3 regions of the Pseudoalteromonas sp. Isolate6 genome follow, and region 1 is predicted to be linked to each of the others. Evidence: predicted binding sites of a transcription regulator. Region 1 holds the regulator's gene; each other region holds the start of a gene.
The links. Region 1 encodes sigma-54, which starts transcription at its own class of promoters, with help from an activator protein. Its sites were predicted from a motif close to GTTGGCACGNNNNTNGNNT; they were not measured.
Positions count from the first base shown of each region.

Region 2: the regulator sigma-54 is predicted to act here: its motif matches at 2,701-2,719, upstream of flgJ (flagellar assembly peptidoglycan hydrolase FlgJ).
Region 3: the regulator sigma-54 is predicted to act here: its motif matches at 2,241-2,259, upstream of L1D50_RS03085 (FimV/HubP family polar landmark protein).

Region 1 covers NZ_JAKEVK010000017.1:10,810-22,918, forward strand. Annotated here, with positions in the region: gene L1D50_RS04110 (calcium/sodium antiporter) at 1-711, shown strand, start outside; gene L1D50_RS04115 (KpsF/GutQ family sugar-phosphate isomerase) at 721-1,692, shown strand; gene kdsC (3-deoxy-manno-octulosonate-8-phosphatase KdsC) at 1,692-2,243, shown strand; gene lptC (LPS export ABC transporter periplasmic protein LptC) at 2,240-2,794, shown strand; gene lptA (lipopolysaccharide transport periplasmic protein LptA) at 2,784-3,326, shown strand; gene lptB (LPS export ABC transporter ATP-binding protein) at 3,326-4,051, shown strand; gene L1D50_RS04140 (RNA polymerase factor sigma-54) at 4,098-5,597, shown strand; gene hpf (ribosome hibernation promoting factor) at 5,627-5,914, shown strand; gene ptsN (PTS IIA-like nitrogen regulatory protein PtsN) at 5,916-6,374, shown strand; gene rapZ (RNase adapter RapZ) at 6,367-7,233, shown strand; gene L1D50_RS04160 (HPr family phosphocarrier protein) at 7,234-7,503, shown strand; gene mgtE (magnesium transporter) at 7,854-9,212, shown strand; gene pmbA (metalloprotease PmbA) at 9,274-10,623, opposite strand; gene yjgA (ribosome biogenesis factor YjgA) at 10,760-11,278, shown strand; gene tldD (metalloprotease TldD) at 11,370-12,109, opposite strand, start outside.
Region 2 covers NZ_JAKEVK010000053.1:1,002-7,057, reverse strand. Annotated here, with positions in the region: gene L1D50_RS09890 (flagellar basal body rod protein FlgF) at 1-26, shown strand, start outside; gene flgG (flagellar basal-body rod protein FlgG) at 43-831, shown strand; gene flgH (flagellar basal body L-ring protein FlgH) at 848-1,531, shown strand; gene L1D50_RS09875 (flagellar basal body P-ring protein FlgI) at 1,584-2,651, shown strand; gene flgJ (flagellar assembly peptidoglycan hydrolase FlgJ) at 2,761-3,735, shown strand; gene flgK (flagellar hook-associated protein FlgK) at 3,737-5,749, shown strand; gene flgL (flagellar hook-associated protein FlgL) at 5,752-6,056, shown strand, end outside.
Region 3 covers NZ_JAKEVK010000012.1:17,826-23,881, forward strand. Annotated here, with positions in the region: gene L1D50_RS03075 (4-phosphoerythronate dehydrogenase) at 1-976, shown strand, start outside; gene L1D50_RS03080 (aspartate-semialdehyde dehydrogenase) at 1,014-2,030, shown strand; gene L1D50_RS03085 (FimV/HubP family polar landmark protein) at 2,320-6,056, shown strand, end outside.

The sequences.
Region 1 (12,109 bases):
GTTTTGGGCCTTACTGCGTTATTAAGACCGCTATCAGTCGGTTCTGGTATTTTACGCCGCGAAATGCCGCTGTTAGTTATCGTTTCACTAGTTGCGTGGTATATCGTAAGTGATAACCACTTTAGCTTCGTTGAAGGTGTTTTATTATTAGTGGGTTTTATCGCTTTTCTGATCACATTAATCATCATCACAAAACGTGGTGATGGAGATAGCGATGACCCATTTGTAAGTGAGGCCTGCGAGGAAGTACCAGATAATATCCCAACTCAAAAGGCCTTATTTTGGTTAGTTGTAGGAATGATCCTACTGCCAGTTAGCGCGGATTACTTGGTTGGTGCAGCCGTTGATATAGCCAAATATTTTGGTATGAGTGACTTGCTTATAGGGCTAACCATTATTGCCGTTGGCACTAGCCTACCAGAGCTTGCCGCCTGTATTGCTGGCGTGTTGAAAAATGAAGACGACTTAGCCCTTGGTAATATTATTGGTTCGAATATTTTTAACATCTTGGCGGTGCTATCGATTGCCGGGATCATGAATCCATCCGTCCTCGACGCCAATATTGCTTCACGTGATATCTTTATTATGCTCGGCGCGACACTGCTGCTTATCCTAATGAGCCTCAGCTTGACAGGTAAGCGTCGCATTAACCGTTTAGAAGGCGGCATACTTGTCGCAAGCTTCGCCGGTTACATTTACTACATCATTTAAGGAAGTCTAGTGACAAAGAGCCCATTTATCGATTCTGCAAATCAAGTTTTTGCTACCGAACTTGCAGCAATAGAAGAAGTGCAGCAGTTCGTTGATCAACAATTTGCAAAAGCCTGTGAAATTATGTTTGGCTGCCAAGGCCGGATCATCGTAATTGGCATGGGTAAATCTGGCCACATTGGTAATAAAATTGCAGCAACGCTCGCAAGTACCGGCAGTCCTGCGTTTTTTGTTCATCCAGGCGAAGCGAGTCACGGCGACTTGGGTATGATCACCAAAGATGATGTAGTATTGATGATCTCCAACTCGGGGGAAACCCAAGAGGTAATCTCAATCCTACCTGTGATTAAGCGCTTAGGTGCGCCAGTAATCTCCATGACAGGTAACCCTAACTCTACAATGGCTCTAAACGCGACAGTCCATCTTTGTGTCAAAGTATCAAAAGAGGCGTGCCCATTAGGGCTTGCACCTACAGCTAGCACCACAGCTACGCTAGTGATGGGTGATGCACTCGCAGTTGCGCTACTTGAAGCCAGAGGCTTCACGGCTGATGATTTTGCGCTCTCCCATCCTGGCGGTAGTTTAGGAAGACGACTACTACTAACCGTTGCTGACGTCATGCATCAAGGAGATGCAATCCCAATGGTCGACAGCCATTGCACAGTTAAAGAGGCCTTGTTTGAGATCTCTGCCAAAAGTTTAGGTATGACCGCAATCGTAGATGAAAACATACAATTACAAGGTATTTTTACCGATGGCGACTTACGCCGTATTATTGAACAAAAGATCGATATTCACACCACCCCTATCACGCAAGTAATGACGGCAAAAAGTACAACAGCACGCGCCGATATGCTCGCGGCTGAGGTACTCAATATCATGGAAACCAAGCGAATTAATGGCTTAATTGTGGTAAATGAAAACAACGTTCCGGTTGGTGCCTTAAATACGCAGGATTTACTTAGAGCGGGGGTACTGTAATGCAGTTTGAAGATTTATATCAGGCAATTTCAACTACAGCTTGGGAAAAAGCAAAGCAAATTAAATTATTGATTTGTGATATTGATGGCGTGTTTTCAGATGGCCGTATATACCTTGGCAATAATGGCGAAGAACTGAAAGCTTTTAATACCAAAGACGGGTTTGGTATTAAGGCTTTGATTGATTGTGGAATTGAGGTTGCAGTGATCACAGGAAGACATTCACAAATTGTTCAGCAACGCATGACTAGTTTAAATGTAACTTATATTTACCAAGGTCAAGAAAACAAGGTAGTGGCATATGATGAACTGAAAGCTAAGCTTAACCTTAGCGATGATGAAATCGCGTATATTGGTGATGATGGTCCAGACCTACCCGTAATGGAACGAGTCGGTTTCGCCGTTGCCGTCAATGATGCACACCCTCTTGTTAAGCACATCGCTCATTACACGACCTTAATGCCTGGTGGTTTTGGTGCTGTGAGAGAGCTTACTGATCTCATTATGCTTAGCCAGAAGCACTTATTAACTTCCAAAGGATCAAGTACATGACCGTATTGCGTGTCATTTTACTCATTGTTTTCGCTTCTTTAATGATATGGATGTGGTCACCCATGTTCAATCCATCAGAGACGGATCCAACAAAGGAAGATGAACCGTTAGCTAAGCCAGATTACGTTGCAACCACGCTTCAACAAACGACCTATAGTGAAAATGGCTTATTAAACTATCAAGTAACTGCTGATAAGATGGAGTTGTATCAAGATCTTGGCTTTAGTCACTTTGAAAAACCTATTTTCACTTTGTATAACGGTGAGCAAAATTGGCAAATAAGTTCATCGGAAGCAACATTATACGAAAACAATACTTTAATCTTGGAAGGCAATGTATTGGCAAAGAATTTAACACCTAACGCCATGATCACTGATATTAATGCCGACAATGTAAGAGTTGAAATTAAGCAAAAATTGATGAAGTCGGAACACCCTGTTGTTATCACGGGTCCTAGTCTTAGGATCACGGGTAAAGGGCTACATGCGGATCTGCAAAAGCAAGTGATCGAACTCATCAACCACACAAAGACAATTTATTATGACCAGTAAAATCATTAACAACCTAGTTTGCATCGGCTTGCTTGCAAGTTCTACTCTGGCTATTGCCGCAGAACAAAATGAAGTCATTATTGATGCTGGCCGTCAGCAAGCTCAGCTGCAAAGCAATATCGGTATTTTTGAACAGAATGTTGTAATTATTCATGGCAACAGAAAAATAAATGCTGACCGCCTAGAGGTTCACCGCCGCGCAGAGCTTGGTACAAATAAACAGCTGCTTGTTGCAACTGGCAGCCCTGCCACTTTTAGCGAACGTCAACCTGATGGCAACTTGCTAGAAGCCAAAGCAAATGAAATCCGTTACGATGTAGCTAAAGGAACCCTAGTGATTTCTGGCGATGCGGAAATCAATCAAACTGGGCAAAAAATCAATGCGCAAGTCATCACCTACGACATTGAAAAGCAATTGATCAGCGCTGAGCGCTCAGATCAAGAAGACTCCCGTGTAAGAACCATACTTGTTCCTGTAGATGATAAAAAAGACGCAAAAGATAAAAAAGCGCAGGAAGAAGGTAACAATTAATGAGCGAGCTCAAAGCAACGGGTTTAGCAAAGAGTTATAAAGGTCGTGAAGTCGTCAAGAATGTTGGCTTAAGTGTCCAAGCTGGCAGTATTGTAGGTTTGTTAGGCCCAAATGGCGCAGGTAAAACCACTACTTTTTACATGATAGTAGGATTAGTACCAAGCGATAAAGGTTTTATTCAGATTGATGGCGAAGACATCACTTTACTACCGATGCATAGCCGCGCGCGACTTGGCATTGGCTATCTTCCGCAAGAGTCTTCAATCTTTAGAAAGCTCACGGTCTATCAAAATTTAATGGCGATTTTAGAAACTCGAAAAGACTTAACTAAAGTTGAAAGAGAGGCTGAGCTAAATGAGTTATTAGATGAATTTAATATTCAACATATTCGCGATTCACAGGGTATGGCATTATCGGGAGGCGAAAGAAGACGGGTAGAAATTGCTCGCGCTTTAGCCGCTAATCCCAAGTTTATCCTGTTAGATGAACCTTTTGCTGGTGTTGATCCAATTTCGGTGTTAGATATAAAGACAATCATAGAGCACCTAAAAAACCGCGGTATCGGTGTATTAATCACCGATCACAACGTAAGAGAAACACTAGACGTATGTGAAAAGGCCTACATCGTTTCACATGGTGAGTTAATCGCTGCAGGCACGCCAGAACATGTTTTGGCAGATCAAACCGTAAGAGATGTCTACCTAGGCGAACAATTCAAGCTATAGTTAAGACGTAGTATTAATAACTGTTAAAAAGGATTGTTAGAGATACATGAGGCAATCATTACAGCTGCGCATGGGGCAGCAACTTACAATGACTCCACAACTGCAACAAGCTATTCGCTTGCTGCAGCTTAGTACATTGGATCTGCAACAGGAAATACAAGAAGCATTAGACAGCAATCCATTATTGGAAGTGGAAGAAGGTGATAATACTGACGGCGAAAATGCTGACCAACACGGCCAAGAAAAGAGCAGCACTGAAGATAATCAAAATTCAGGCGATGAAGCATCGGTTAGTGACTATGAGATAGACTCAGATACCGCCATGAGCAAAGACACGGTGAGCGATGATCTCGCCATGGATGTCACTTGGGACGAGTATATGAGCGCAGCTCCAGCCGCCAGCTCAGGTCCACTCCCTGATGACGATAATGTTTATCAAGGGGAAACCTCTGAATCTCTCCATGATTATCTCATGTGGCAACTTGAGTTGACCCCATTTAGTCCAACAGATAGAGCTATTGCGATTGCGATTATTGAAGCGGTCGACCTGTCAGGCATTTTAACACTCTCTTGCGAAGACATTTTAGAGAGCATTAATGACGAAGATAGCGAAGAGCCTATTGAGCTAGATGAAGTCGAAGCCGTACTCAAACGTATTCAGCTTTTTGACCCTGTTGGTATCGCTGCGCGTAGTTTACAAGAATGCTTATGTATTCAGCTAAACCAATTCGCCCCAGATACGCCATGGATTGCCGAAACGAAAATGATCCTGACAGAGCATATTGATTTGCTTGCCAGCCGTGACTATCGAACTTTGGCTAAGAAAACGCGCCTTAAAGAAGCCGATCTCAAAGAGGTGATGACGCTAATTCATAGTCTTAACCCAAAGCCTGCGGCAAGCATTATTCATGAAGAACCTGAGTATGTGATCCCTGATGTATCGGTGAAAAAAGTAAAAGGTCGTTGGGTCGTAGAGCTAAACCCTGATGCTATGCCTAAAATAAGAGTAAACGATCACTACGCTGCGATGTCTAGAACGGCGAAATCCAGTACGGATAGTCAGTTTATTCGCTCTCATTTACAAGAAGCAAAATGGTTTATTAAAAGCTTAGAAAGCCGAAATGATACTTTATTAAAAGTTACCAATTGCATTGTGCAACAACAACAGGCATTCTTTGAACATGGCCCCGAAGCAATGCGCCCTATGGTGCTAAATGATGTTGCTGAAATGGTTGAGATGCATGAGTCCACAATTTCCCGTGTGACAACACAAAAATATATGCATACACCTCGGGGAATATTTGAGCTGAAGTATTTCTTCTCTAGCCATGTAAGTACAGAAAATGGAGGTGAGTGCTCTTCCACAGCAATTAGGGCACTTATCAAAAAGCTGATAGCTGCAGAAAATACCGCGAAGCCATTGAGTGACAGCAAAATTGCAGATATCTTAGCTGAGCAAGGAATTAAGGTAGCGAGACGCACGATTGCAAAATATCGTGAATCCCTGGCCATTCCACCGTCAAATCAGCGTAAAAGTTTGATATAAGACGTAAAACCCAAGAAGGAAAAATGCTTATGCAACTAAATCTAACTGGTCGCCATGTAGAAATTACTGACTCATTAAGAGACTATGTCACCAACAAGTTTGCGAAGCTAGAAAGGCACTTTGATCATATCAATAACGTGCATGTGATCCTAGATGTCGAGAAGCTAGTACAAAAAGCAGAAGCAACATTACACGTAAACGGCGGCGAACTATTTGCATCAACAGAGCATCAAGATATGTATGCCGCAATTGATGGCCTTATCAACAAGCTAGATCGTCAAGTTATTAAACACAAAGAGAAGCTCACTCGACACTAAGATGAAATTAAGTGAATTAGTGAACAAGGACTGCAGTAAAGCTGCGGTCCTTTTTAATAGCAAAAAACGTATTTTAGAATACATCAGCGAACTGGCTCATAGTCAAATTCCAAATACCAGTCAGCATGCTATCTTGGACGCTTTAATGGCGCGAGAGAAATTAGGTAGCACTGGGATTGGTAAAGGCATTGCTATTCCTCATGGACGACTTGAAGGGTTAGATAAAATCCTTGCAATGGTACTTGTCAGTGAGCAAGGGATCCAGTTTGAAGCCATAGATAAGCAGCCGGTCGATATTTTTGTCGCATTCATCGTACCTGAAGGTGATAATCAACAGCACCTGAAGACCTTAGCGGCGATTGCTGATACACTCCAAGACAAGTCTTTTTGCAAAATGCTTAGGCAAGCAAAAAGTGATGATGAGTTATATGCAGTGATCCAAGGTGAATTTGATGAGTGATGAAGAAAAAGGACTCGAGCTTATCATTATCAGTGGCCGATCTGGCTCTGGTAAATCTGTAGCGCTTCGAGTATTGGAAGATTTGGGCTACTATTGTGTAGATAATATTCCAGTCAACTTACTGCCCTCTTTAGTCCGTAGTGTTTCCGACAATTATAATAAAATTGCAGTGAGCATTGATGTTAGAAACTTGCCTAAAGAACAAGACGAGTTTAATGACATTCTTGAGTACTTACCAGGCTTCGCCAAACCTACCCTGTTTTATTTAGACAGTGACGATCAAACCCTGATAAAACGTTTCTCAGAAACACGCCGTTTGCACCCGCTTTCACTGCATAACCTCCCATTAGATGTTGCAATTAAGAAAGAACGAGAATTATTAGATGTATTGATCACTCGCGCCGACTTCCTCATTGATACTACAGGCCTGAGCGTTCATCAACTTGCTGAAGATATTCGCGAAAAAATCTTAGGTAAAAAAGACAAACAACTCATTATTACCTTTGAATCTTTCGGCTTTAAACACGGTATTCCAAAACAAGCGGATTACGTTTTTGATGCGCGCTTTTTACCCAATCCACATTGGGAACCTGAGCTTAAGCCGCTCACGGGCCTAGATCAGCCAGTCAAAGACTATTTGTCGAGTCACAGCATAGTGCAAAAGTTTACTTGGCAAATTCAAACCTTTGTACAAACTTGGTTACCACACTTAGAACGTAACAATCGCAGCTATCTAACAATCGCAATAGGATGCACTGGAGGGCAGCACCGTTCGGTATACCTCGCACAAACCATAGGCGAGCGTTTTGCTAAAACCCACCCTAACGTCAAAATTCGTCATCGTGAGCAAGAGGGTTAAATGTTAGAAGATACGTTTTTAATCCAGAACAAGCTAGGTCTGCATGCCCGAGCTGCGACGGTTCTTGCTCAATTAGCTACCCAATTTGATGCCGAAGTGACCTTATATCAAGGAGACAAAAGCGCAGCTGCTGATAGCGTTCTAGCACTGCTGTTACTTGAAAGTAGCCAAGGCAAAGAGGTACGAGTTGTCTGCGAAGGCCCTGATGCTCAATATGCATTAGATGCCATTGGTGGACTGATAGAAAATAAGTTTAATGAATCCGAATAACCGCCGGTAAAACAATAAGGCCTGATTCATTTACTCCCTGCTAATCTCCCCCTCCTCCGTAACCAAAGTGGTCTAATAAGTCTCTCATAATTAAGCGTAAACCTTGGTAGTTCCCAGTAAACTGAGTTACACTGTAATACCAATTTAGGTTTCTTTCGTGCGGTAAAGTTAGTTACCGAGGTAAACTTAAATTATCGTTGCGTACACCTTTAAGGTGTATTAACGATAACAACCCACCAGCAGAAACAACACGAATAGCATTCAAATTAAGAAATTGATTTCTGCAATAAAGTATACGAATAGGGTTAACTTAATCACGATAGTCACCACTATTATCAAAAAGGATGCCTATGCCTGAAGTATTTGAACAAGACTACACACTGGAACAACTCCAAAAGGTAACCAAAGCCTTAAACAGTGGTCAGTTTGTTCAAGTTAGGCGCATGCTCGCAGAGACGGCACCTTGTGATACAGCACTACTGTTAGAGTCATCTCCGCATAAAGTTCGTTCTATGTTATGGCAGCTCGTCGACCCAGATATCCAAGGGGATGTCTTGGAGGAACTGTCAGAGGACGTAAGACTTGGGATCATCGCCCAAATGGAGCCGGAGCTAATTGCTGCCGCTACAGAAGACATGGACGACGATGATCTTGGTGATGTCCTAAGGAGCCTGCCTGATACCGTCTACCAAGATGTTATTGGCGCGATGGATAGCCAAGACAGAGAACGTGCGACACAAGCATTGTCCTACAAGGAACACTCGGCAGGTGCCCTGATGAGCACCGACACGGTCACCATTCGCCCCGATGTTACCTTAGAAGTTGTATTTAGATATCTACGTCTTAAAGGTGAGTTGCCAAATGGTACAGATGAGTTATATGTAGTTGATAAAGACAACTGCTTTTTAGGCACCTTATCAGTCAATACTTTATTAACTAAATCTCCTGACAGTATGGTTCGAGACTGGATGGATGAAGATAAAGAAACGATCCCTATCTCTATGGACGAATCTGAAGTGGCGCAGCTTTTTGAGCGCCACAACTGGATCTCTGCTCCTGTCGTTGACGATAACGCTCATTTGCTTGGTCGTGTCACCATTGATGACGTTGTTGACGTTATCCGTGAAGATGCCGAGCACAGCTTATTAAGTATGGCAGGTCTTGAAGATGAAGAAGATACTTTTGCGCCAGTTCTAAAAAGTAGCCAGCGCCGCTCTATTTGGCTTGGGATTAACCTGCTAACCGCCTTGATGGCTGCGTTTGTTGCGAGCTTCTTCGAAGGTACTCTGGATATTTTACCTATTCTCGCAGTGTTAAATGGCATAGTGCCAAGTATGGGTGGCGTTGCCGGTAGCCAAACACTAACTCTAGTTATTCGTGGTATTGCCCTTGGTCATATTAACCAAACTAACCAAAAGTTTTTAATGGGTAAAGAGCTGGCGATCGGTGCACTAAACGGTGTGCTTTGGTCTGTATTGATCGCTGGGGTTATTGCTATATGGCAATGGGATTTTACACTCGGTGCCGTTATTGCCTTTGCGATGTTTATGAACTTAGTCGCAGCTGGTATCGCGGGTGCCAGTATTCCTATTATGCTAAAGAAAATGAATATCGACCCAGCACTAGCTGGCAGTGTAGTGCTAACAACCGTTACCGATATCGTCGGGATCTTCGCATTCCTTGGCACAGCGACTTGGTTATTAGTGTAACAGTGTCGAAATGGCGGGAAATGCTGGTCAAAGCCAGCATTTCTTGAGCTGAGGAAGAGAGTTATTCGCCCGCTATTTGCATATTATTGAGTAGTATAGATCCGGTTTGTACTGCGCCTCGACACTCAATATCACCGCCAACGCCTTCAATCCCCATAAACATATCTTTTAAATTGCCAGCAATCGTAATTTCACTCACAGGATATTGCAGCTCACCATTCTCGACCCAAAAACCAGCAGCGCCTCTTGAGTAATCACCGGTTACTGTATTAACACCTTGCCCCATTAGTTCAGTGACTAACAAACCAGTACCCATCGACGCAAGTAGACTGGTTAAATCACCGTGTGTTGGTTTTACTAACCAGTTATGGATCCCACCCGCGTGACCTGTCGATTGCATATTCATTCTACGTGCAGCATAGCTTGCCAATAAGTAAGTATTCAGTACGCCATCTGTGATAATTTCACGGTCTATGGTTTTTACACCTTCACTATCAAAAGGACTAGAAGCAAGCCCTCTTAGTAGATGTGGCTTCTCTTCAATGTTTACGCAGCGATTAAAAATTTGTGTGTCTAAAGAGTCTAACAAGAAGCTAGACTTACGATATAGCGCGCCGCCACCAATACCTGACACTAAGTGCCCAAATAAGCTGTTCGCGATATCCGCTCGAAAAATAACAGGCACTTTACGCGTTGATACCTTACGACTACCTAATTTGGCCAGCGTAGACTGCGCGGCTTCCAAACCAACTTCTTCAGGAGATTTTAGATCCGTGTGCACGCGGGACAACGCATAGGCAGAGTCCCGTTGCATTTGCTCACCTTCTTTACCAATCACCATAGTACTCAAGCTGTGCCTGGTACGTGGAAACCCTGCAATTAAGCCATGGCTATTGCCGTATACACGGATCCCTTGATGGCTCGATAAGCTCGCGCCATCAGAATTCACAATTCGAGGATCGAATTCTAACGCGGCTTTTTCAGCAGCAACACATTGCTCAATGGCTTCATCGGGAGAAACTTGCCAAGGGTGGAAAAGATCTAAATCTGTTGGTGACATCTCTAGCAAGGCTTTATCAGCCACACCATTACAGGGGTCATCCGAGGTAAACCGAGCAATATCTACAGCCTTTTCAACCACTGAGCGTAAGGCGTCAGGACTCAGATCTGCGGTTGATGCTGAGCCTTTATGATTACCCACATACACGCTGATACCAAGACCTCCATCTTGATTAAACTCAATGGTTTCAACCTCTCCCATTCGTGTACTTACAGACAGACCTGAGGTGCTAGACATCGCCGCTTCTGCCGAGGTTGCACCTAGTTTTTTAGCATGCGCTAACACATCGGCAACTGCATTTTTCACATCATCAATTTGATTATATATAGGGTGTTGTTGAGATTGAGTCATAGATACCTTATCCGCTCGCTCGTCTAACTAAAACATATTAGTTAATATGCTATCACAGCTACTAACTATTGTAGTGATCAATTGTGGTATACTCTAATGTTAGAGACCTTAATATTTACTAGTATAGACAAGACCAATGGCTAAACACGAGCAAACGACCGAAGAAGAGATTATTTACGTTTCAAAAAGCGAGCTTAAGCGCGAGGCGCTAGAGTTGCACGAACTAGGCTGCGAAATTGCAGGGCTTGCCAAGAAGCAGCGTGAGAAGTTACCTCTAACGGACGAGCTTAAAGAGGCCATGACTGTTGCGGATAGGATCCGTGCTAAAACAGATGCTTACCGTCGTCATATGAACTACATTGCCAAGACATTACGTAGTACTCCAAATGTCGAAGAGATCCAGGCTGCGATGGATTTGATGCTAAATAAGAACAATAAAGCAGACGTGTTGCTGAACAAGATTGAGCTTATTCGCGATGAAGTGATTGCCAAAGGAGATAGCAAGATTAATGAGCTATTAGATAAGTATCCTGAACTTGAGCGTCAAAAAATGCGCCAGATGGCGCGCCAAGCAAGTAAAGAAGTAAAAGCTGAGAAGCCAGGCAAAGCCTACAAAGAGCTGTTTCAGTATTTAAAAGAAGCAATTATGCCGTAACGCAGTGTTGTGGCTCTGATACAACATAAAAAGGCGCTGATGCGCCTTTTGCTTATTACTTTTTGCTTATCAATAGTTTGCGTAGGTAGTATTACGCTGTACCACCGACAGTAATTTCATCAATCTTCAAACTCGGTTGGCCTACTCCCACAGGGACGCTTTGACCATCTTTACCACATACCCCAACGCCTCTATCAAGCGCAAGGTCATTGCCTACCATCGAGACCTTTTTCATCACCTCTGGGCCATTGCCAATAAGCGTTGCGCCTTTAATTGGTTGGGTTATCTTACCATTCTCAATTAAGTAGGCTTCAGACGCTGAGAATACAAATTTGCCGGAGGTGATATCCACTTGACCACCGCCAAAGTTACTAGCAAAAATACCTTTATCTACGCTACGAATGATCTCTTCTTGACTGTGCTCACCCGCAAGCATGTAGGTATTTGTCATTCTTGGCATCGGTAAATGGGCATAAGACTCACGACGCGCATTACCTGTAGGCGCCACGCCCATTAAGCTCGCGTTTTGCTTGTCTTGCATATAGCCTTTCAAAATACCATTTTCAATCAGTACGTTGTATGCCGCAGGCGTACCTTCATCGTCCACATTCAAAGAGCCGCGACGGTCGGCTATCGTGCCATCATCCACCACAGTACAAAGACTCGAAGCGACTTGTTCACCTATTTTACCACTGAATGCAGAAGCACCTTTACGGTTAAAATCACCTTCTAGGCCATGCCCAACAGCTTCGTGTAACAACACCCCCGGCCAACCAGAACCCAGTACCACAGGCATCGCACCTGCTGGAGCATCTATGGCCTCAAGATTCA
Region 2 (6,056 bases), on a different contig from region 1:
ACACTTCGCTCCTACGCATAGTTTAAGAGTGAGGTAGAGATTATGAATCCGGCATTGTGGATAAGTAAAACAGGCTTAGATGCTCAGCAAACTGATATTTCAGTTATTTCTAACAACTTGGCTAACGCCAGTACCGTTGGTTACAAAAAGAGTCGGGCGATATTCGAAGACTTACTATATCAAAACATCAATCAACCCGGAGGTCGCAGCTCTCAAGATACAGAGTTACCGTCTGGTTTGATGCTTGGTGCAGGTGCCAAAGTGGTCGCCAACCAAAAGAACTTTTCTCAAGGCAATATGTTAAGTACCGAAAATTCTTTGGATTGGATGATCCAAGGTCCGGGCTTTTTTGAGATTCAGATGCCAGATGGCACAACCGCATATTCAAGAAATGGTCAGTTCACGACGGACGAAGAAGGGCGGATAGTTACTTCAGGCGCGGGTTTTCCTGTGTTACCTGAGATGAACGTACCCGACGATGCACAGTCAATTACTATTTCTCAAGATGGTGAAGTATCGGTGCGAGTTGCTGGACAAGCTGAAAACGTTGTTATCGGACAATTGACAATTAGTGACTTTATTAATCCATCAGGTCTTGAACCGATTGGGCAAAACTTGTACACGGAAACCGCGGTAAGTGGTGCTCCGGTGCAAGGTAACCCAAGTGTTGAAGGGTTAGGTAAGATTGTGCAAGGCGCACTTGAAACGTCAAACGTTAATGTGACGGAAGAGCTTGTAAATCTAATCGAAACACAACGCGTGTATGAAATGAACTCAAAAGTGATTTCAACGGTAGATCAGATGCTGAGCTACATTAATCAACAGCTGTAATTGGGTAGGGGGTATTATGCGTGCATTATATTTAGCCATCGTAACGGTCGCTGCATTATCTGGATGTAGTACAACACAAAATAAAAATGTGGTGCGTGACGATCCGTATTATGCACCTATCTATCCCGAGGATAACCAAGCCCAAATGGTGGCAACAGGGTCATTGTTTAATACGCAGTTTTCCAACGATCTCTATGCTGACAAAAAAGCGTTAAGAGTCGGTGATATTATTACCATCGTACTCAGAGAAACGACTCAGGCAACCAAAGCTGCAAATTCTGAGCTGGATAAATCCAGTGATTCGAGCCTAGACCCTGTGATTGGCCTAGGTGGCAACGCCATTAATATCGGAAAAGAAGCAATACAGTTTGGTGCTAAATCCAGCTCTTCTTTTTCTGGTGACTCGAAGTCTAATCAGTCCAACAGCTTATTTGGTAATATTTCAGTTAATGTCACCCGAGTATTGCCTAACGGTAATTTAGTGATCCGCGGCGAAAAGTGGTTAACCCTTAATACCGGCGAGGAATTTATTCGCTTGGAAGGATTGGTAAGACCTCAAGATGTGACGGCAGATAACACGGTTGAGTCCAATCGAGTGGCAAATGCCAGAATTCAATATTCGGGTAAAGGTGATCAACAAGAAGTACAAAGTGCAGGTTGGTTAACGAGTTTCTTTATGAGCGCGCTGATGCCGTTTTAAGGTGCTGAAAATGAACAATATGTTTAAGAATATTTTGCTTATCGGTGCGGCCATGACGTTGGTTGGTTTTTCTTCTTTGGCTTCTGCTGAGCGAGTTAAAGACGTCAGTATGGTTGAAGGTGTTCGTTCAAACCAACTGGTTGGCTACGGCCTCGTTGTAGGCTTGCCTGGTACCGGTGAGCAAACCAGATTTACCGAGCAGAGCTTTAAAGCGATGTTGAATAGCTTTGGCATAACGATGCCCGCAAGCTTAAAGCCAAAAATTAAAAATGTTGCGGCTGTTGCGGTTCACGCTGACTTGCCACCTTTTGTTAAACCCGGTCAAACCATTGACGTGACTGTGTCATCTATTGGTAGTGCTGGTAGTTTACGAGGCGGTACTTTACTTCAGACTTTTCTTAAAGGGGTTGATGGTAATGTATATGCAATCGCGCAAGGTAGTTTGATTGTTGGTGGTTTGGGCGCTGATGGTGCCGACGGGAGTCGAGTTGTGATCAATACGCCGACTGTAGGCCGCGTGGCAAATGGCGCGACAGTGGAACGAGCGGTACCAAGTCCGTTTACTCAGGGCGATTACATCACCTTTAACTTGAATAGGCCCGACTTCACTACCGCAAAGCGCTTGGCCGACACGATCAATGGACTTGTTGGACCAAACAGCGCAAAACCTATGGATGCAGCCTCAGTGCGAGTAATTGCCCCAAGAGATCCGTCTCAGCGCGTTGCTTACTTGTCTACGCTAGAGAATCTAGAATTTAAACCCGCAGATACCGCAGCGAAGATCATCGTTAACTCTCGCACAGGCACTATCGTTATTGGCAAAAATGTCAAGCTACAGCCTGCGGCAATTACCCATGGCGGCCTTACCGTAACAATTGCTGAGCAGCAAAATGTATCTCAACCTAATGCGCTGGCGAATGGTGAAACAGCAGTGACGCAGCAAAGTATTATCGACGTAAATCAGGACGACTCTAGAGCGTTTGTATTTGACCCAGGCGTGAGCCTTGATGACTTGGTTAGAGCAATTAACCAAGTTGGCGCAGCACCAGGCGATTTAATGGCGATCCTTGAAGCGCTAAAAGAAGCGGGCGCAATAAATGGTCAATTAGTCGTCATTTGATGTTCTATTATTAATCAACTAGTTAGCCTCACAATTGTGAGGCTTTTTTTTTGGCTCGAATTTTGCATTTCTATTTGTATAGTTATTAACGTCAAACAGTGCTGAGTGTATGAACACCGACCAATTGAAAAATCAAAGCTTTTTCGACCTAGGAAACCTTGATTCGATCCGTAAAGAGGCGCTGAAAGGTGCTGGCGATCAAGGTGCCTCTGATCAGGCATTGAAGAAGGCGGCACAACAGTTTGAGTCTATCTTTACGCAAATGTTGTTACAGAGCATGCGTAAAGCGAATGAGGCGCTAGAGGATAAAGACAGTCCATTTAACTCTAGCGGTGTCAAATTTTTTGAAGAAATGCATGATCAGCAACTTTCGATGCACTTATCTGAGCAGGGCAGCTTAGGACTTGCAGATCTGATTGTGCAACAGTTGTCTCCTAATTCTGAAAAGTATAAGCCTGCTTCTGTAATGAGAGCTGACGGCGATATTTCCTTTAAAAAACAGACGACAGCAAGTGAGAGTGTGAATAAATCCGAACCGCAGGCTGTCAATGTTAAGGCAGATACCTCAAGCGATGAACAAACAGGCTTTGGTTCTCCTGAGGAATTCGTCGACAGAATTTGGGAATACGCTCAAACAGCTGCGAAAAAGCTAGGCTTGAACCCTGCGGTAATGGTTGCACAAGCTGCACTGGAAACCGGTTGGGGTAAACACATCATCAGCAAAAAAGATGGTAGTAGCAGTTTTAACCTATTCAATATCAAAGCGGATAGCCGCTGGAGTGGTGAAAGCGCCAGAAAATCGACACTTGAATTTGAGCAAGGGTTACCGGTGCAAAAGCAAGCCGATTTCCGTGCTTATAAGTCGCTAGAACAAAGCTTTGATGATTATGTCAGTTTTCTAAAAGGTAATCCGAGATATGAGCAAGCCTTAAATAAGGCTGGTGATAGTCATGCCTATCTAAGTGAACTTCAAAATGCAGGCTATGCGACCGATCCGAATTATGCCAACAAAATTAAGTCAGTTTTAAAGCGTATTGATGTATCCGATTTCTTATCCGGTGCGCTAACAAAGGGAGTCAGATGAGATGTCATTTGATCTATTAAATATTGGTGCGGCAGGGGTTAGGGCTAACTCCGAGTTACTACAAACCACCAGTAAAAACATTGCTAACCTAAATACCAAAGGGTATATCCGTGAACGGACTGAGCACGGAACAATGATAGGTGGCATGGTTGGTCGTGGTGAAACGGTGCGTTTGATCAACCAGTTCGCGCAGCAGCAACTGAATCGTGATATTTCCAATCAGTCTTACTATGAGCAGTTTGTCACTGAGGCAAGTCGCGTTGATACATTATTTGCACAAGACTCGAATAGCCTGAGCAAGAGTATCAACTCGATGTTTAATAATTTACAAAGCGCGATTAACTTGCCTTCGTCGACAACTAACCGATCTCTATTCATGACGGGCGCTCAAGGTCTTGTCGATCAAATGGATAGATTGTCAGGTATTGTTGTTGATCAAAACAGTATCGTGAATGAGCAATTGGATATTTTCTCAGAAGAAGCTAATAACCTTGTTCAAAAAATCAGTGAATTGAATAAACAAGTGGCGAGTAAGTCAGCGCTCAATCTTAATAATGTCGATCACAGCGTGCTTAATGAGCGCGATCAAGCAATTAAGGAGCTTGCTGAGCTTGTAGATATAGAAACACTCGACGGTGAAAATGGCGAGAAGCTCGTATTTTTAGGCACTGGGGACGCGCTTGTGATGCAAGGTGGCGCTTTTAATTTATTTGCGATGAAAGGCAACCCAGATCCCAACCATAAAGAGCTAACTCTAGATATTAAAGATAAAAATGTTGTGCAACTTGAGTTAGATAGCGGCAGTTTGAAAGGCAAAATCGGCGGGTTACTGGCATTTAGAGATGAAGTGTTGATCCCGGCACAGAACCAACTAGGTCAAATTGGCCTCGCATTAGCAGATGCTTTTAATCAGCAAAATAGATTGGGAATGGACTTAGATGGCAACATAGGGGGAGACTTATTTAAGATCCCTACCGTGGGCGGCTTTGCTTACAGCGAGAATACAGGCACCGCAGCGCTTACGGCAACACTTGAGCCTGGACGCGGCAATGAGTTGCCAGCTACTGACTTCCAAGTTACTTATACCAGCGCAACAACCGTTGAAATAACAGCTGTAGACGCCAAAGGCAATCCTATCGGTACTCCAACGACTGGTAATATCGCAGGAGGAGTCATCACGGGAACAGGTGATTATTTTGGCTTACAAATGAACGTAACGGGTAGTGGTGCAACAGGTGATAGATTTCTTGTAAAATTAAATCAACAGGCTTCAACCGGGTTGGAGCTTGCAACTCAACGACCAGAAGCACTTGCATTAGCGTCACCAATTCGCACTGAAAAATCAGCAGACAATAATGGTACGGCGACCATTTCAGCTGGAGTCGTCACTGATACCGATCCTGCGACCAGTGCGTTTACGGCGGGAACGCCGCCAACCTTGAATGATGGTCCATATACTCTGACTAAAACCGCTAACGCTAACGAATATACATTGACCAGTAATTCAGGTACAACGCATACCTTTACCGCTCCTGCCGATGGCAAAGATATACTTTCCACAGTGGGAGCTGCGCCAGCACCTTTTGACAATCTTGGTTTCACGTTCGATATCGAGGGGACACCGAATACCGGTGATAGTTTTGAAATTAGCTTTAACACTGGTGGCTTTGATGACAACCGTAATGGTGCAGCGCTTGATGGTCTGAAATCATCTGATTTAGTTAGACAAAATCTAGAGTCTACAGGTAGTACCGAAAGCCATAAAACCTTTAATGAGGCGTATGCCGATATTGTCACCGGGGTAGGAGTTATTACCAATCAAGCGAAAACTAATGGCGCGGCATTCGAAGCGCTAGCCAATCAGTCAAGCGCATGGTTTGAGTCTCTATCGGGTGTGAATCTAGATGAAGAGGCAGCCAATTTGTTACGTTTTCAACAATCTTACTCGGCTTCTGCGCAAGTCATTTCAGCAGCAAGAACCGTGTTCGATACCTTATTAAGTGCAGCGAGGTAATTATGCGTTTATCTCAAAATCAAATTTTTAATTCAAATCTCAATTCTATTTTGCGTAATCAGCAAGATGTGAACAAAGCAACACAGCAGCTGAACACGCAAAAGCGGGTATTGAGTGCTTCTGATGATGCTTCAGCGACTGCTAGAGCGATGCTTTTTGACGACCGGATCCAAGCAAACGATCAGTTTACTAAGAATTTGACTATGCTGTCTTCGAGATTAGACACTCAAGAGTCAGTACTCGAAAATATTAAAACGGCCATTGATAGCGCTTATACCAAGTCGATACAGGCCGGTAATGGCGGGTT
Region 3 (6,056 bases), on a different contig from region 1:
CAAGGCCCTGTTAGCACAAGCAGATAGACTGAAGTTTGTTGGGACTGCGACAATCGGAATTGATCATATTGATACCTCATTGCTGGCCAGCGCCAATATCTCGTTCAGCAGCGCACCAGGCTGTAATGCGATAGCTGTTGCCGAGTATGTGATAAGCGCTCTACTTGCATATGCACAAGAAACCTCCACGCCACTTCAAGATAAAACGATTGCCATCATTGGGGTTGGTAATATTGGCGCGTGTTTGGCATCAAAGCTTAAAGGGCTTGGTCTTACGATATTATTGTGTGACCCCGTAAGGCAGCAAGCGGGGACATTGGATTCACATGTAGCGTTAGATGAAGCTTTGGCTCGCGCGGATATTGTGACATTTCACGTTCCATTAGTTAAGCAGGGTCCGCATAAAACGGTTCATCTACTTGACGCATCGCGGATAGCGGCATTAAAGCCGGGTACGGTAATAGTCAATGCAAGCCGTGGAGATGTTATCGATAATCAAGCGCTTTTGCATGCGGTAGAGGGTGGGCAAGCGCTTGAGCTGATCTTAGACGTTTGGGAAAATGAGCCGAATATTTTACAACCGTTACTGCAGTATACTCGCTTTGCATCTGTACATATTGCTGGCCACACGCTAGAAGGCAAGGCACGAGGGACGCAAATGTTATACGAAGCTGTATGCCGGGAATTCGATTTACCAGCCAGCAAAACGATTAGTGATTTTCTCCCTAAACCAAGTGTCACCGGCTGCCAGTTGCAACGCACAGCCAACGAGCAGGATATTATCAATTTAGCGCATCTTGTTTATGACATTCGCCGTGATGATGGCATCATGAGAAAACAGCTAAACACATTGGGCTTTGATACCTTGCGTAAAGCATATCCCGTGCGTCGAGAATTTAGTACAATTGCAGTCAATAATGACTCACCAATCAGTGAAAAGCTTTACCAGCTTGGCTTTTCTGAGCACAAGAGTTAAGTGCTGTGGTTGGTATTTTACAGAATGAGGAAAAATAATGTCGCAAAAATATAATGTTGCGGTACTTGGCGCAACAGGTCTTGTTGGCAAGCAAATTATCGAATTACTAGCGGAACGGAAATTTCCTGTAGACACGCTGTATCCACTCGCGAGTAGCCGAAGTGCGGGTGAAGAAATTGACTTTATGGGTGAAAAAATCGAAGTTCTGGATGTTGAAGAGTTTGATTTTTCTAATGCCCACATCGGTTTGTTTTCAGCGGGTGGTTCCGTGTCGGAGAAATATGCACCTATCGCCGCTGAAGCTGGCTGTATTGTTATAGACAATACCTCACATTTTAGATACGACTTTGATATTCCATTAGTGGTTCCTGAGGTGAATAAAGACAGTCTTGCAGATTTTAGAAATCGTAACATCATTGCTAACCCAAACTGCTCTACAATCCAAATGCTAGTGGCGCTTAAACCAATTTATGATGCCTATGGCATTGACAGAATTAATGTCTCAACTTATCAAGCGGTATCTGGTGCAGGTAAAGAAGCGGTAGATGAGTTGGCTAAGCAAACTGCAAACTTAATGAATGCAAGACCGATGGAAAACGAAGTGTTTAGCAAACAAATCGCTTTTAACGTCATTCCTCAAATTGATGCGTTCCAAGAAAATGGTTACACCAAAGAAGAAATGAAGATGGTGTGGGAAACGCAAAAAATCTTGGGCGACTCAAGTGTTTTGGTTAACCCGACTGCGGTTCGCGTTCCTGTGTTTTTTGGTCATGCTGAAGCCATTCATCTTGAAACGCGCATGCCTTATGATCTTGAACATATTAAGCAGTTACTTGCTGGTGCGCCGGGTGTTGAGTTAATTGAAGACGAAAACGACTACCCAACACCGGTAAGTGATGCAAGTGGTAACGATACCGTTTATGTAGGTCGTGTAAGGCAAGATATTTCACATCCACTGGGCTTAAACTTATGGGTGGTATCAGACAACACCAGAAAAGGTGCCGCAACAAATAGCATCCAAATTGCAGAAGCCCTGATAGAAAGCTATCTATAAGTATCCATTGATATCGCAAAGTAAGCAGAGTTTTGCTTACTTCTTTGCGCTATAACGGCAAACTTCTGCCAAGAAGTTTGCCGTTAAGTCAAATACTTGACTATTCTTCACCTATATCTGCTATTCCAAAATCAGTAAAAAGCATTATAACCATGTTACCTTTCAATACGTTGCAATGGATATTCCAACATATCTGGTTTATAGTTTGCATTTGGAATAGAGCTTGCTTCAAAGCCATAATAATAAAATGTCGTTTAACGGGTGTTAAACATTTGAGTAAAGGATCGGCATGCGCGGTTTAGCCTTATTTAGTATCTTTGTATTCGCACTGATTGCCACACCAGTATATACCCAAGAGGGGGTAGTGCTAAAAGGCCCTAAAGGGGTTGATTATGGGGCTCAAGGTCGGTCAATAGGGCCTATCAGACCCACGGATACGTTGTGGCGTATAGCACAAAAAGTGCGACCAGATGACTCGGTCACCATTTATCAGGTGATGAAGGCGCTTTACGATAAAAATCCTAATTCATTTCTAGATAAAAACCTCAACCATATGCAGGATGGGGCGTATTTACGTATTCCTACCATCAATGAAATTCGCAGTGTTAACCCTGAGTTGGCAAAGCAAAAGTCGGATCAAGATGACAAACTTTGGGAAATGAAGCGTAAGGGATTATTGAATCCAAATGCAATAAACGAAGCTGAGAAAAAGGTTACGCAAGCTCGTAAAGTCGATGTAGAAGAAGCAAAAGAAGACCTGACTAATCAACTGCGCTCTTTAAAAATGGAGCAGGACATGCGGCTGATGGACTTACAAAAAGAGTTCAAGTCCTCAGTGCGTAATGTTGAAGAAATCCTATCCGAAAACAATAAGTTAAAGCAACAGCTTGGTGCTATTTCTACCGAGCTTCAAACGGTTCGTACCCAACTTGGTAAAGACAGCGAAATCCAACAACAGCTAAAGGCTGTTATTGACTTACAAAATGAAATGATTGATCAGCAGGCGGCTCAGGCAAAAGCGCAAGAAAGTAGCGAGTTAAGCGCATTCTTTAGCTCGCCAGCTGGAATTGCGTTACTTGCCACATTACCAGCACTATTAGCAATTGCTGGATTTGTCATGTTTCGCCGGAAGAAAAGTCAATCTCAGGCGTCAACAGATGACGATGATTTTCTTCCGCAAACACCATCCGCTGCTACAGGCGCTGCTGCTGCGGGCGCTGCAACCGCTGCGACTGCGTTTGACCCAGAGCCAGACCCACTTGATATCGGAATGGGCGACGATGAAGACGCGCTGGGCGCAAGCGTACAGTTAGATGACGATATCTTGCCTGAAGACGATGAAATTACCTTTGACTCACTTGATGATGACTTCGATGAAGGGAGTGATACGCTAGATCAAGACGAACTTGATAGTTTACTAAACGAAGATATTTCGTTTGGTGATGATCATGACGAAGACTTTATGCAACAGAGCTTCGATGAGGCTGGTGATGAAGTTTCGCTCGATGTTGATGATAGTCAAAATATTTTAAGTGACAGTGATCTAGATGATTTGTTCAACGAATCTCAGGATGAAGAAATTGATGTTAGCGATGATGCACTTGCAGCCCTGAGTGAGGAGCTTGCAGATGAACAGGGTGCTGTTGCTAGCGATGATGATATCGATTCAATTCTTGATGGTGCGCTAGATGAAGAACCCGAATTTAGCGGCAATTTTGATAGTGAAAGCTTAGTTGAGGCTGATGATATCGACGCGCTACTTGATGCTGCCCAAGATGCTGACGATGATGCACTGCCCGACTTTGAGGAGCCAAACAATGAGCTTGCGGGCGATGATATTGATGCTCTGTTAAATGAAGTTCAAGACGATGCGTTAGCAGAAATTAACGAAGAGCCGGATACGCTTGACGGTGATGATATCGATGCCTTATTAGATGAGGCACAAGAGGATGCATTACCTGAGCTAGAAGAAGAGTCCAGTGATCTGGCTGGCGAGGATATCGATGCTTTATTAGATGAGGCACAAGAGGATGCATTACCCGAGCTAGAAGAAGAGTCCGGTGAGCTGGCTGGCGATGATATCGACGCCTTATTAGATGAGGCACAAGAGGATGCATTACCTGAGCTGGAGGAAGAATCCGGTGAGCTGGCTGGCGATGATATCGATGCCTTATTGGATGAGGCACAAGAGGATGCATTACCTGAGCTAGAAGAAGAGTCCAGTGAGCTGGCAGGCGATGATATCGACGCCTTATTAGATGAGGCACAAGAGGATGCATTACCTGAGCTAGAAGAAGAGTCTAATGAGCTGGCTGGTGATGATATCGACGCTTTATTAGATGAGGCACAAGAGGATGCATTACCTGAGCTGGAGGAAGAGTCCGGTGAGTTGGCAAATGACGAACTAGATACATTAGTTGACGAAACATCAGAAGATGTTTTGCCAGAGCAGGAAGAAGAAACCGATGAATTGGCTGATGATGAGCTAGATACATTAGTTGACGAAACACCAGAAGATGTTTTGCCAGAGCTGGAAGAAGAATCTGATGAACTGGCTGATGATGAGCTAGATACATTAGTTGACGAAACACCAGAAGATGTTTTGCCAGAGCTGGAAGATGAATCTGATGAACTGGTAAATGACGAACTAGATACATTAGTTGACGAAACACCAGAAGATGTTTTGCCAGAGCAGGAAGAAGAGTCCAATGAGCTGGCTGATGATGAACTAGATACATTAGTTGACGAAACATCAGAAGATGTTTTGCCAGAGCAGGAAGAAGAGTCCAATGATCTGGCAAATGATGAACTAGATGCATTAGTTGACGAAACATCAGAAGATGTTTTGCCAGAGCAGGAAGAAGAAACCGATGAATTGGCTGATGATGAGCTAGATACATTAGTTGACGAAACACCAGAAGATGTTTTGCTAGAGCTGGAAGAAGAATCTGATGAACTGGCAAATGACGAACTAGATGCACTAGTTGACGAAACACCAGAAGATGTTTTGCCAGAGCTGGAAGAAGAAACCGATGATCTGGCTGATGATGAGCTAGATGCATTAGTTGACGAAACACCAGAAGATGTTTTGCCAGAGCAGGAAGAAGAAACCGATGAATTGGCTGATGATGAGCTAGATACATTAGTTGACGAAACACCAGAAGATGTTTTGCCAGAGCTGGAAGAAGAATCTGATGAACTGGCAAATGACGAACTAGATGTATTAGTTGACGAAACATCAGAAGATGTTTTACCAGAACTTGGAGAAGAATCTGACGAGCCTGAACAGCCTTTAACAGACTCTGAGCAAACGGAGTCAGGGCACTTATCGGGTATGCTGGATGACGAGGATGCTATTCCAGAATTATCTGAAGAATTGGTGGAAGAAACATTACAGTCCGATCTAGCCAATGAAGCAGATTTTAGTGATGAGAATGTTCAAGCTGACGAAGACAGTGAATTTGAAGATCCTGATTTAAAAAGTGTTGATGAGTTATTACAGGAGCTTCAAGCCGAAGAGCAGTTTGAGCTGGATGCTGAACTTGAAGATGACTTTTCGGATGAAGAAGTCGAAATTGAGCTGGGAGATGATCCACTTAATGACGAAGTGGACTTATTGGCAGAGGAAGAATTTCTTGACGAAGAAGATCTGCAACCAAGCGCAGAGCTAGAGAGTTATCCTGAACTGGATCTGGGCGAAGAACTTGAAACTACTGACTCACAAAGCGAAACCGAAAAAGCATTATCAGAAGCGTTATCCAAGGATGCCCAATTTGATATCGAAGGAGGGCTTGATGACGATCTTCTAGACGATGAAATTTCTGGCTTTGATGAAGATGATTTGCCTGAATTTAGTGCGGACTTTGACGAAGATACTTTGCTTGAAGACGAACCTGAAGCACCAGTCGAAGCAGCTGAGAGTGACACGCTAGAGTCCGAACCAGATCTTGAAATCGAAGACGAGCTGCCTGAGTTAACTGCAGACTTCGACGAAGAAACTTTGCTTGAAGACGAACCTGAAGCACC